3 regions of the Geodermatophilus sp. SYSU D01105 genome follow, and region 1 is predicted to be linked to each of the others. Evidence: riboswitches for the same ligand, from Rfam matches in the RefSeq annotation. Region 1 holds a riboswitch; each other region holds the start of a gene.

Region 1 (3,395 bases):
ACCGCGGGAGAAGGTACAGCACGAAAGCCGTGGTGAGAGCAACCTCACGCACGCGCCACACCGGATGGGGGGACACTGCCCCGCACACCCGGACGCACGCGACCCTACCCCGTCACCCGATGAGGCCCGCGGCCCGGACCGAGGACAGCGACGGGTCGACCACGTGCGTGGGCCCGACGACCGGCTCCAGCGGGTCGAGGGTCTTCAGCCCCTCGCCGGTGTTGAGGATGACGGTCTCCTTGGTCGGGTCCAGCCGGCCGTCCTCGACGAGCTGCCGCAGCACCGCCACGGTCACGCCGCCGGCGGTCTCGGCGAAGACGCCGGTGGTGCGGGCGAGGTCGCGGATGCCCCGCACGATCTCCTCGTCGCCCACCCGGCCGACCGCGCCCCCGGTGCGCCGGATCGCGTCGAGCGCGTAGGGACCGTCGGCGGGGTTGCCGATGTTGAGCGACTTGGCGATGCCGGTGGGCTTCACCGGCTTCACGACGTCCCAGCCGTTGTCGAACGCGGTGGCGATCGGGTCGCAGCCGGCGGACTGGGCGCCGAAGATCGTCCACTCGGTGGCCTCGACGATCCCGGCGGCGGTGAGCTCGCGGAAGGCCTTGTCCACCTTGGTCAGCAGGGAGCCCGACGCCATCGGGATGACGACCTGCGCCGGGATCCGCCAGCCGAGCTGCTCGGCCAGCTCGTACCCCATCGTCTTGGAGCCCTCGGCGTAGTACGGCCGCACGTTCTGGTTGACGAACGCGGTGTCCTCGAACTCGTCGGTCTCGGCGAGCTCGCTGGTCAGCCGGTTGACGTCGTCGTAGGAGCCCTGGACGGCGACCAGCGTCTGCCCGTAGACGGCCGACTGCACGACCTTGCCCGGCTCCAGGTCGGCCGGGATGAACACGAACGAGGGCAGGCCGACGCGGGCGGCGTGCGCGGCGACGGAGTTGGCCAGGTTGCCGGTGGAGGCGGCGGCGATCTTCTTGTAGCCCAGCCCCTTGGCCGCGGTGGCGGCGAGGCTGACCACGCGGTCCTTGAACGAGTGCGTGGGGTTGGCCGAGTCGTCCTTGACCCACAGCCCGCCGGTGAGGCCGAGCTCGGCGGCCAGCCGGTCGGCGCGCACCAGCGGGGTCAGGCCCGGGTCCAGGCTGACGCGGTCGGCCGGGTCCTGGCCCACCGGCAGGAGGGCGACGTAGCGCCAGATGTTCTGCGGGCCGGCCTCGATCTGCTCGCGGGTGACGGCCTTGAGCAGGTCCTTGTCGTAGTCGACCTCCAGCGGGCCGAAGCACTCCGCGCAGGCGTGCTCGGCGATGAGGCCGAAGGTGGCACCGCAGTTGCGGCAGACCAGCCCGCGGGCCGGACACGGCGGGATCGGGCCGCCGGCGCTGGAGTCGGCCTGGACGGAACCGGGAGCGGTCAGGGTCATGCGACGACTACCTCCTCATCTTCCCCGCGGCGGGCCGTCGAGCCGCGCGGGACGGAATTGGCACCTCTCGCTGCGCGGACGCGCAGACGGCGGTTGCCGGGGCTTCGTCGGGCCGTGTCCCTCTGCCCCTCTGGATGAGTGGAACGCCTGCGACTGTACCCACGTGACCCGGGCCGCACCGGCCCGGCCACGATGTGGGCGTGGCAGCGCGCATCGTCTACACCGATCTCGACGGCACGATGGTCGGCCCGCGGGGCTCCTTCTGGCACACCGCCACCCGGGACCTGACCGCCGCCCCGGCCACCGCGCTGCTCGACCTGCACCGGGCCGGCGCTCTGTTGGTCCTGGTCAGCGGCCGCACGTACGAGCAGGTCGTGGAGGCGGCGCGGATCTTCGCGGCGGACGGCGCGATCGCCGAGCTCGGCTCGGTGGTCAGCTGGGACGTCGGCCGGGGGGTGCACCGGCTGACCGGGCAGCTGCCGGCCGAGTACGCCGGGCGGACCCCGATGGAGGTGATGGCCGAGCTCGGCATCGTCGAGGACCTGCTGGCCCGCCACCCCGGTCGCCTGGAGTGGCACGCGCCCTGGCACGCCACGCACGAGACCGACGCACTGCTGCGCGGACTGGTCGACCCGCTCGCCGTGGACGCCGACCTGGCCGACCGCGGCGCCGGCTGGCTCACGCTGAAGGACAACGGCGCCATCCCGACGACCTCCCGCATGACGCTGGACCCGGAGGCGCTGCCGCCGCGGGTCTACCACCTCATGCCGCGCGGGATCTCCAAGGGCGCGGCGATCGCCTGGGACCTCGAGCGCCGCGGTCTCACGCCCGACGACGCGGTGGCCATCGGCGACAGCGTGAGCGACCTGGAGATGGCCCCCGCGGTCGGCCGGCTCTGGGTGACCGCGAACGGGGCCACCGTCGAGGGCATGGCCGACCGGCTGGCCGCCGTCCCCAACGCGACCGTCACCGACGCCCCCATGGGCGAGGGCTGGGCCCAGGCCGTCCGCGCGAGCCTGTGAGGCGCGCCGACCGATGACCGGGGCGCGCCCGGCCGGTCTGGACTGCCATGGCCCCTCCGCACACCGCACCCCTGGAACCCCTCGTGGGGCACTGGCAGACGTCCGGCACGGTCCATGACGAGTCGGGCGCGGTCACCGGGACCGACACCGACCGCCGGCTCCCCGGCGGCTGCTGGATCGCCCACGAGGTCGACGTCGTCATCGGCGACGAGCACGTCCTCGTCCACGAGGTGATCGGCGGCAGGGACGCCGCGACCGGGGGATGGCAGATGCACGCGTTCGACTCCGCGGACTCCCCCGGCTCCATGACCCTCGTGCCACTCCCCGACGGCCGCCTCCTGCTGCAGGGCGCGGGCGTGCGCTCCTGGCTCGACCTGCACGCCGGGGAGGACCTCATGACCACGCGATGGGAACGGGAGGTCGCCCCGGGGGTCTGGCGGCTCTGGATGGACATGCGCTTCGCGCGCCGGTCCCCGGACACGCCGCACCCCGGCGCCGGCTGACGGAGGGGGTCGGTGCGCGTGACGCGCACAGACCCCCTCCGTCAGGACGTGACGTCGCGGCGGGAGAAGTGGCGGAACGCCAGCGCCGTGAAGACCGCCGCGTAGACCAGCGACTGGACGACTCCGCGGAACAGGTCCCCGGAGTCGACCGGCGTCTGGAGCAGGTCGGTCCAGGCGAACTCCTCCGCCGTCGGGAACCAGTCCCGGATCGAGCCGAGCTGCTCGACCTGGTCGAGGATCGCGAAGACGAACATCGTGAAGACCGCGCCGCCGACGGCGGCCAGCGGCGCGTCGGTGATCGTGGAGAACCAGAACGCCAGGGTGCCGACGACGAGCAGGTGGACGGCGAGGTAGCCGACCATCCCGGCCAGCCGGAGCAGGCCCTCGCCCTGGGGCAGGGTCACCCCGATCGGCGTCTGGATGGACTCGAAGCCGAACGCGATGCCGCCGGCGACG
Region 2 (3,395 bases), on a different contig from region 1:
GGCGTCGACGGCCGCCGGCGTGAAGAAGCGCAGCGGAACCGGCGGCCCCGCCCACGGGTAGGCCAGCTTCGACCGGTACGGGACGCCGCGGCGGGATCCGACGTGCAGCACCGGCTCCCGGCCCGAAGGCAGGTAGCGCAGCCGGCCGTCGTCCGCGCGCCGGAACCGCCCGCCGCGGCCGCTGGTCAGCAGCACCGCCAGGTCGACGAAGGCGAGCCCGGCCCCGCGGACGAGCACGTCCTCCCCCGGCGCGAGGGCGGAGAGGTCGAGGTCGGCGGTGTAGCCGGTGGGCAGGTAGGTCAGGCCGGCCCGGGCCGCCGCCGCGGCCACCCGGCGCTCGGCCGGCGTCGGCCGCGCCTCGAGGTGGCCCTGCGCGAGGACGACGGCGTCAGCGGCGAGCACGCCGCCGTCGGCCAGCCGCACCCGGGCACCGTCGGGCCCCTCGGCCACGTCGACGACCCGGGTGGCGTGCAGGTGGACGTCGAGCCACGGCGCAGCCCCGGCGACCACGCGCTCGAGCACCCAGCCCAGGTAGGCGTTGACCAGCGGGCGGGACGGGAAGGACGCCGGCCCCAGCCGGCGGGCCTCCCGCCCGACCGGGTCGCCGGCGGGCCGGTCCCGGGCGACGTCGCGCACCCAGTCCCACAGCGTCGTCCCCTCGCCCACGGGGCCGTCGACGACGACCGACGGGTCGGGCAGCACGGTGACGTCGCCGACCAGGGAGTTGGCCCACAGCAGCTCCGGCTGGGCGGCCCGCCACACCCGGCCGCCACCCGGTGGGAACGGGTCGACGAGGTGGACCTGCAGCCGGGGCCCGGCCGACAGCTCGGGTGCGGAGGCGACGAGTCGCTCGAGCACGCCGACGGCGGTCGGGCCGGCGCCGACGATGCACAGGGTGGGCAGGCGGGTGGGATCGGGCAGGGACATGCGGGAGCGCTCCTGTGCCGGGGTCGGACGACGGGGGGCGGTCAGTCCGCCGGACACAGGGCGCTGCAGGTGCGGAGCAGGTCGACGTGCCGTCGCTGCGCCAGTTCCGGTCGGGTCACGCCGCCTCCTCCCTCCGGACCTCGGTGTGCGCCGCTGCAATGTCTACCAAATCGATCGGGATTGACGGGTAGGCGGCTCGCCGCCTATGGTCCCGGCCAGGTCCTGAGTGCCAGCACCAAGCCCCGGCTCGCTGGCCGGCAACCCTCCGCTGCGACGGGGTGCCCCGGGTGACGACCTGGCGGACGCGCCCGCGTCCGCAAGTCCGCAGCCCTCCCGGGCTCTGACCGAGGAGCACCAGCAGTGAGTTGCCGGAGCACGCCGAGCGTGCGGGACCGTTCGACCGTCCTGGTCGGCCGACCCACGATCGACCTCCTGCGTACCGACAGCGCCCTCTGTCGCTGAGGCATTCCCTCTCCTGACCGGCTCCGGCCGGTCCCGCGGCACCGCCCGCTCCTGTCCACCGCCCCCCGCGCGGTGCCGGCGGCGTGCCCGCGCACCCCCACCCGCTCGTCCCTGGGAGCACCCGCATGTCCCGCACCCCCCTGCCCGGCGTCGTCCACCCTCCCTCGCGGGTGGCCCGGTGACCGCCGCGCCCGGGCTGGCCGTCGTCACCGTCCACCCCGACGACCCGCTGGCCGCGCCCTTGTTCGCCGAGCTGCTGCACGAGTACGACAGCCGCTACGGCGACCTGTACGGCGGTGCGGCGGCCGAGCTCACCCGCTACCCCGCCGCGGAGTTCCTCCCGCCCCACGGCGAGCTGCTCCTGCTGCTGGAGGACGGCGCCCCGGTCGCCGGCGGTGCCTACCGCCGGCACGCCGACCCGGGCACCGCCGAGGTCAAGCGGATGTGGACCGCCGCTGCACACCGCCGCAGGGGGTTGGCCCGCCGGGTGCTCGCCGAGCTCGAGGCCCGGGCCGCGGGCCGCGGCTACACCCGCATGTACCTGACCACCGGCCCCCGCCAGCCCGAGGCCAGGGCCCTCTACCTGGCCGCCGGCTGGACGCCGCTGTTCGACCCCGCCGTCCCCCGCCCCACCGACCTGGCGACCCTGCGCACCCTGCCCCCCGGCCAGCTCGGGTACGCCTTCGAGAAGTCCCTGGGAGACCCCGCATGACCACGCTCGTGCCCCGGCCCACCGCGGAGACCGCCGCTCCCCGGCCGTCCGGGACGCCCTACGACCAGTTGACGGTGGTGCCGGCGCGGCACCTCGGCCGCTGGGTGGCCACCGCCGTCGTCGCCGTGCTGCTGGCGATGGTGGTCAACTCGCTGGTCACCAACCCCCGGTGGGAGTGGGACGTCGTCGCCGCCTACCTCACCGAGGAGTCGATCGTCCGCGGCGTCTGGACGACGATCCAGCTGACGCTGATCACCGCCGTCCTCGGCTTCGCCCTCGGCACGGTGCTGGCGCTCATGCGGCTGTCCCGGTCGCCGCTGCTGCAGGCGGTCAGCTGGGGCTACACCTGGGTGTTCCGCTCGGTGCCGCTGATCCTGCAGCTGCTGCTCTGGTACAACCTCGCCTACCTGTACCAGTCCCTGGACTTCGGGATCCCGTTCGGCCCCTCGTTCGCCAGCGTCGAGACGCTCTCGCTGATCGACAAGTTCGGCGCCGCCATCCTCGGCCTGGGCCTGCACCAGGCGGCCTACTCCGCCGAGATCGTCCGGGCCGGCATCCTCTCGGTCGACCAGGGGCAGCTGGAGGCGGCCGCCTCCCTCGGCATCCCGCGGCGCCGGCAGACCACCCGGATCGTGCTGCCGCAGGCGATGCGGTCGATCGTCCCGACGGCGGTCAACGAGGTGATCGGCCTGTTCAAGGGCACCTCGATCGTCTACGTGCTGGCCCTCGGCGAGCTCTTCTACACGGTGAGCGTCATCTACGGCCGCACGCAGCGGGTGCTGCCGATGCTGGTCGTGGCGGCGGTCTGGTACGTCGTCCTGACCACGGTGGTCACGGTGGTCCAGTACCACGTCGAGCGCTACTACGCCCGCGGCGCCGTCCGCACCCTCCCGCCCACGCCGCTGCAGCGGCTGCGCGCCAACCTGACCGCGGGCCTGGCCCGGGTCCGTCCCAGCTCCGAGGTGTCCCGGTGACCGCCGCCCCCCTGACCACCCGTCCCGGTCGCGTCGAGGTGCACGGCGTGCACAAGTCCTTCGGCGCGGTCGAGGTGCTGCACGGTGTCGACCTGGTCGTCGAGCCGGGCACCGTGACCGTCGTCCTCGGGCCGTCGGGCTCGGGCAAGTCGACGCTGCTGCGCAGCATCAACCACCTGGAGAAGGTCGACCGCGGCTTCGTGGCGCTCGACGGCGAACTGGTCGGCTACCGCCGCCGGGCCCACCGGGACGGCGACCGGCTGCACGAGCTCAAGGAGAAGGAACTCCTCCGCCAGCGGACCCGGTTCGGCTTCGTGTTC
Region 3 (3,395 bases), on a different contig from region 1:
CGTCCCCTGGCAGCCGCCGAGCACGTTGGCGCAGACGACGAAGAACCGGTCGGTGTCCAGCGGCGCCCCGGGCCCCACCAGCCCGTCCCACCACCCCGGCGTCGGGTGGCCGGGCCCGGCGGGGCCGGCGACGTGGCTGTCACCGGTGAGCGCGTGCTCCACCAGGACGGCGTTGCCGCCGTCGGGCGCCAGCGTCCCCCAGGTCTCGTAGGCGACCCGCACCGCCGGCAGCTGCCCGCCGCGTTCCAGCGGGAACGGCCCGGGCAGGGCGAGGAAGACCCGGTCGCCGACCGGGTCGCCCTCCCGCCAGCCGCCGGGGCGGAGCGGGGCCCAGGACGCGACCCGGGCCCCGCCCACCTCAGGCCTCCTTGGCCGCGCGGAAGCCGGCCTCCAGGTCGGCGAGGATGTCGTCGATCCCCTCGAGGCCGACGGCCAGCCGCACCAGCCCGGGGGTGACGCCGGTGGTCAGCTGCTCCTCCGGGGTCAGCTGGGAGTGCGTCGTCGACGCCGGGTGGATCACCAGGCTGCGGACGTCGCCGATGTTGGCCACGTGGCTGTGCAGCTCCAGCGCGTCGACGAACCGCTTGCCGGCCTCCACCCCGCCGTGCAGCTCGAAGGTGAGGACGGCGCCGGCGCCGCGCGGTGCGTACTTCTGCTGCGCCGCGTGCCAGGGGGACGACGGCAGCCCGGGGTAGTTGACCCGGTCGACCGCGTCGTGGCCCTCGAGGAACTCCGCGACCCGCTGGGCGTTGGCCACGTGCCGCTCCATGCGCAGCGACAGGGTCTCGATGCCCTGGACCACGAGGAAGGCGTTGAACGGGGAGATGGCCGGGCCCAGGTCGCGCAGCAGCTGCACGCGCGCCTTGAGGGCGTAGGCCGGGGCGCCCAGGTCGGCGTAGACGACGCCGTGGTAGGTGGGGTCGGGCTCGGTGAAGCCGGGGAACCTGCCGTTCCGCCAGTCGAAGTTGCCCGAGTCGACGATGAGGCCGGCGATCGCGGTGCCGTGACCGCCCAGGTACTTGGTCGCCGAGTGCACGACGACGTCGGCGCCGAACTCGATCGGCCGGATCAGGTAGGGCGTGGCGATGGTGTTGTCGACGATCAGCGGGACGCCGTTGCGGTGGGCCACCTCCGCCACCGCGCTGATGTCGAGCACGTCGCCCTTCGGGTTGCCGATCGACTCGGCGTAGAAGGCCTTGGTGTTCTCCTGCACCAGCGACTGCCAGTTCTCCGGGTCGTCGGGGTCCTCGACGAAGGAGACGCTGACGCCCAGCTTGGGCAGCGAGTGGTGCAGCAGGTTGTACGTGCCGCCGTACAGGGAGGCGGAGGCGACGACGTGGCTGCCGGCCTCGGCGATGTTGAGGATCGCGAGGGTCTCGGCGGCCTGCCCGCTGGAGACGGCCAGCGCCGCGACGCCGCCCTCCAGCGAGGCGACGCGCTGCTCCAGCGCGTCCTGCGTCGGGTTCATGATCCGGGTGTAGATGTTGCCCATCTCGGCCAGCGCGAACAGGTCAGCGGCGTGCTGGGCGTCGCGGAACTGGTAGCTCGTCGTCGCGTAGATCGGCAGGGCGCGGGCGCCGGTCGTCGGGTCCGGGCTCGTACCGGCGTGGATCTGCCGGGTCTCGAAGCTCCAGCTCTGCGGGTCGGTCATGCGCCGGTCTCCTCTCGTCGGGAGACCCCGCGGCGCACGGGGATCTCCGTCCTTGCCGGACGGCGGGCGCCGACCGACCGGCTCTTCCCCTGGAGCACCTCGGACGGAGTCGAGGTTGCCGGGCAGCCAGCCAGGTGCTTCGCACTGCCTCTCGTGAGCCAGGCGTGATCCTAGGCAGGTGGCGCCGGCGGGGCACACGCCCCCCACCTGCGCCTGCGCCCGGCCGGGCCCGGGCCGCGAGGGCGGTCCCGCGGCGGTCCGGCAGGCTGGCGCCGTGCGCGCACTCGTCTTCGACAGCTTCGGCGGCCCGCTGACCGTGCGGGAGGTGCCCGTTCCCGACCCCGCCCCGGACGGCGTCGTCGTGCGGGTCGGTGCCAGCGGGATCTGCCGCAGCGACTGGCACGCCTGGCAGGGCCACGACCCCGACGTCGTCCTGCCGCACGTGCCCGGGCACGAGCTGGCCGGCACGGTGGCCGCGGTCGGTGCCGGCGTCCGCCGGTGGCGGGTGGGGGACCGGGTCACCGTGCCGTTCGTCAACGCCTGCGGCCGGTGCGCCCAGTGCGCCGCCGGGGACCACCAGGTCTGCCCGCGCCAGACCCAGCCCGGCTTCACCTCCTGGGGCTCGCTGGCCGAGCACGTCGCCCTGGACGCCGCCGACGTCAACCTGGTGGGCCTGCCCGAGGAGCTCGACGAGACGACCGCGGCGAGCCTGGGCTGCCGGTACGCCACCGCCTTCCGCGCGGTCGTGCAGGTCGCCGCGGTGCGCCCCGGCGAGTGGGTGGCCGTGCACGGCTGCGGCGGCGTGGGGCTCTCCGCGGTGCAGGTCGCCGCCGCCGCGGGTGCCCGCGTGGTCGCCGTCGACGTCTCCACGGGGGCCCGGGAGCTCGCGCGGCAGCTCGGCGCGGAGTCCACGGTGGGTGGCGGAGGGGACGTCGTCGCGGCGGTCGCGGAGCTGACCGGCGGCGGGGCGCACGTCTCCCTCGACGCGCTCGGCGCCGCGGTCACCTGCGAGAACTCCGTCCGGTGCCTGCGCCCGCGCGGCCGGCACGTGCAGGTCGGGCTGCTGCCACCGGCCCAGGGGAGGCCCGCGGTGCCGATGGATCGGGTGATCGCCCTGGAGCTGCAGCTGCTGGGCAGCCACGGCATGGCCGCGCACGCCTATCCCGGGCTGCTGGGCCTCATCGCCGCGGGCCGGCTGGCCCCGCAGCGGCTGGTCACCCGGGAGCTGTCCCTCGACGACGCCGCGGCGGCGCTGACCGAGGTGGGCCGCACCCCCGGCATCACGGTGGTGACGTCCTGGTGAGGCCGCGGCTCAGAGCACCTTGGACAGGAACGCCTGGCAGCGCGGGTGCTGCGGGTCGCTGAGCACCCGCCGGGGGTCGCCGGCCTCCAGCACCACGCCCTCGTCCATGAAGACCAGCGTGTCGCCCACCTCGCGGGCGAAGCCCATCTCGTGGGTGACGACGATCATCGTCATCCCCGACTCGGCCAGGCCGCGCATGACGTCGAGGACCTCGCCCACCAGCTCCGGGTCCAGCGCCGACGTCGGTTCGTCGAAGAGCATGAGCTTGGGCTCCATCGCCAGCGCCCGGGCGATCGCCACCCGCTGCTGCTGCCCCCCGGAGAGCTGGTTCGGGTAGTTGTGCACGCGCTCGCCGAGCCCGACCCGCTCCAGGAGTTCGATGCCCCGCTGCCGCGCCACCTCCTTGCGCACACCCTTCACCCGCGTGGGCGCCTCGATGAC

What was found. A riboswitch is a leader RNA that binds a small molecule or an ion and turns the genes downstream of it on or off. The one in region 1 is predicted to bind S-adenosylmethionine.
Region 2: another riboswitch for S-adenosylmethionine. It lies ahead of ACI79I_RS21305 (GNAT family N-acetyltransferase); the one in region 1 lies ahead of thrC (threonine synthase).
Region 3: another riboswitch for S-adenosylmethionine. It lies ahead of ACI79I_RS16160 (bifunctional o-acetylhomoserine/o-acetylserine sulfhydrylase); the one in region 1 lies ahead of thrC (threonine synthase).

The regions. Positions count from the first base shown of each region.
Region 1 covers NZ_JBJGYR010000003.1:83,309-86,703, forward strand. The annotation lists gene thrC (threonine synthase) at 113-1,414, opposite strand; SAM riboswitch class I at 1,427-1,555, opposite strand; gene ACI79I_RS03365 (HAD family hydrolase) at 1,615-2,436, shown strand; gene ACI79I_RS03370 (hypothetical protein) at 2,484-2,939, shown strand; gene ACI79I_RS03375 (ABC transporter permease) at 2,981-3,395, opposite strand, start outside.
Region 2 covers NZ_JBJGYR010000028.1:3,908-7,302, reverse strand. The annotation lists gene ACI79I_RS21310 (FAD/NAD(P)-binding protein) at 1-927, opposite strand, end outside; SAM riboswitch class IV at 1,146-1,256, shown strand; gene ACI79I_RS21305 (GNAT family N-acetyltransferase) at 1,568-2,101, shown strand; gene ACI79I_RS21300 (amino acid ABC transporter permease) at 2,098-3,075, shown strand; gene ACI79I_RS21295 (amino acid ABC transporter ATP-binding protein) at 3,072-3,395, shown strand, end outside.
Region 3 covers NZ_JBJGYR010000016.1:70,379-73,773, reverse strand. The annotation lists gene metX (homoserine O-acetyltransferase MetX) at 1-357, opposite strand, end outside; gene ACI79I_RS16160 (bifunctional o-acetylhomoserine/o-acetylserine sulfhydrylase) at 359-1,651, opposite strand; SAM riboswitch class IV at 1,695-1,810, opposite strand; gene ACI79I_RS16155 (zinc-dependent alcohol dehydrogenase family protein) at 1,926-2,954, shown strand; gene ACI79I_RS16150 (amino acid ABC transporter ATP-binding protein) at 2,964-3,395, opposite strand, start outside.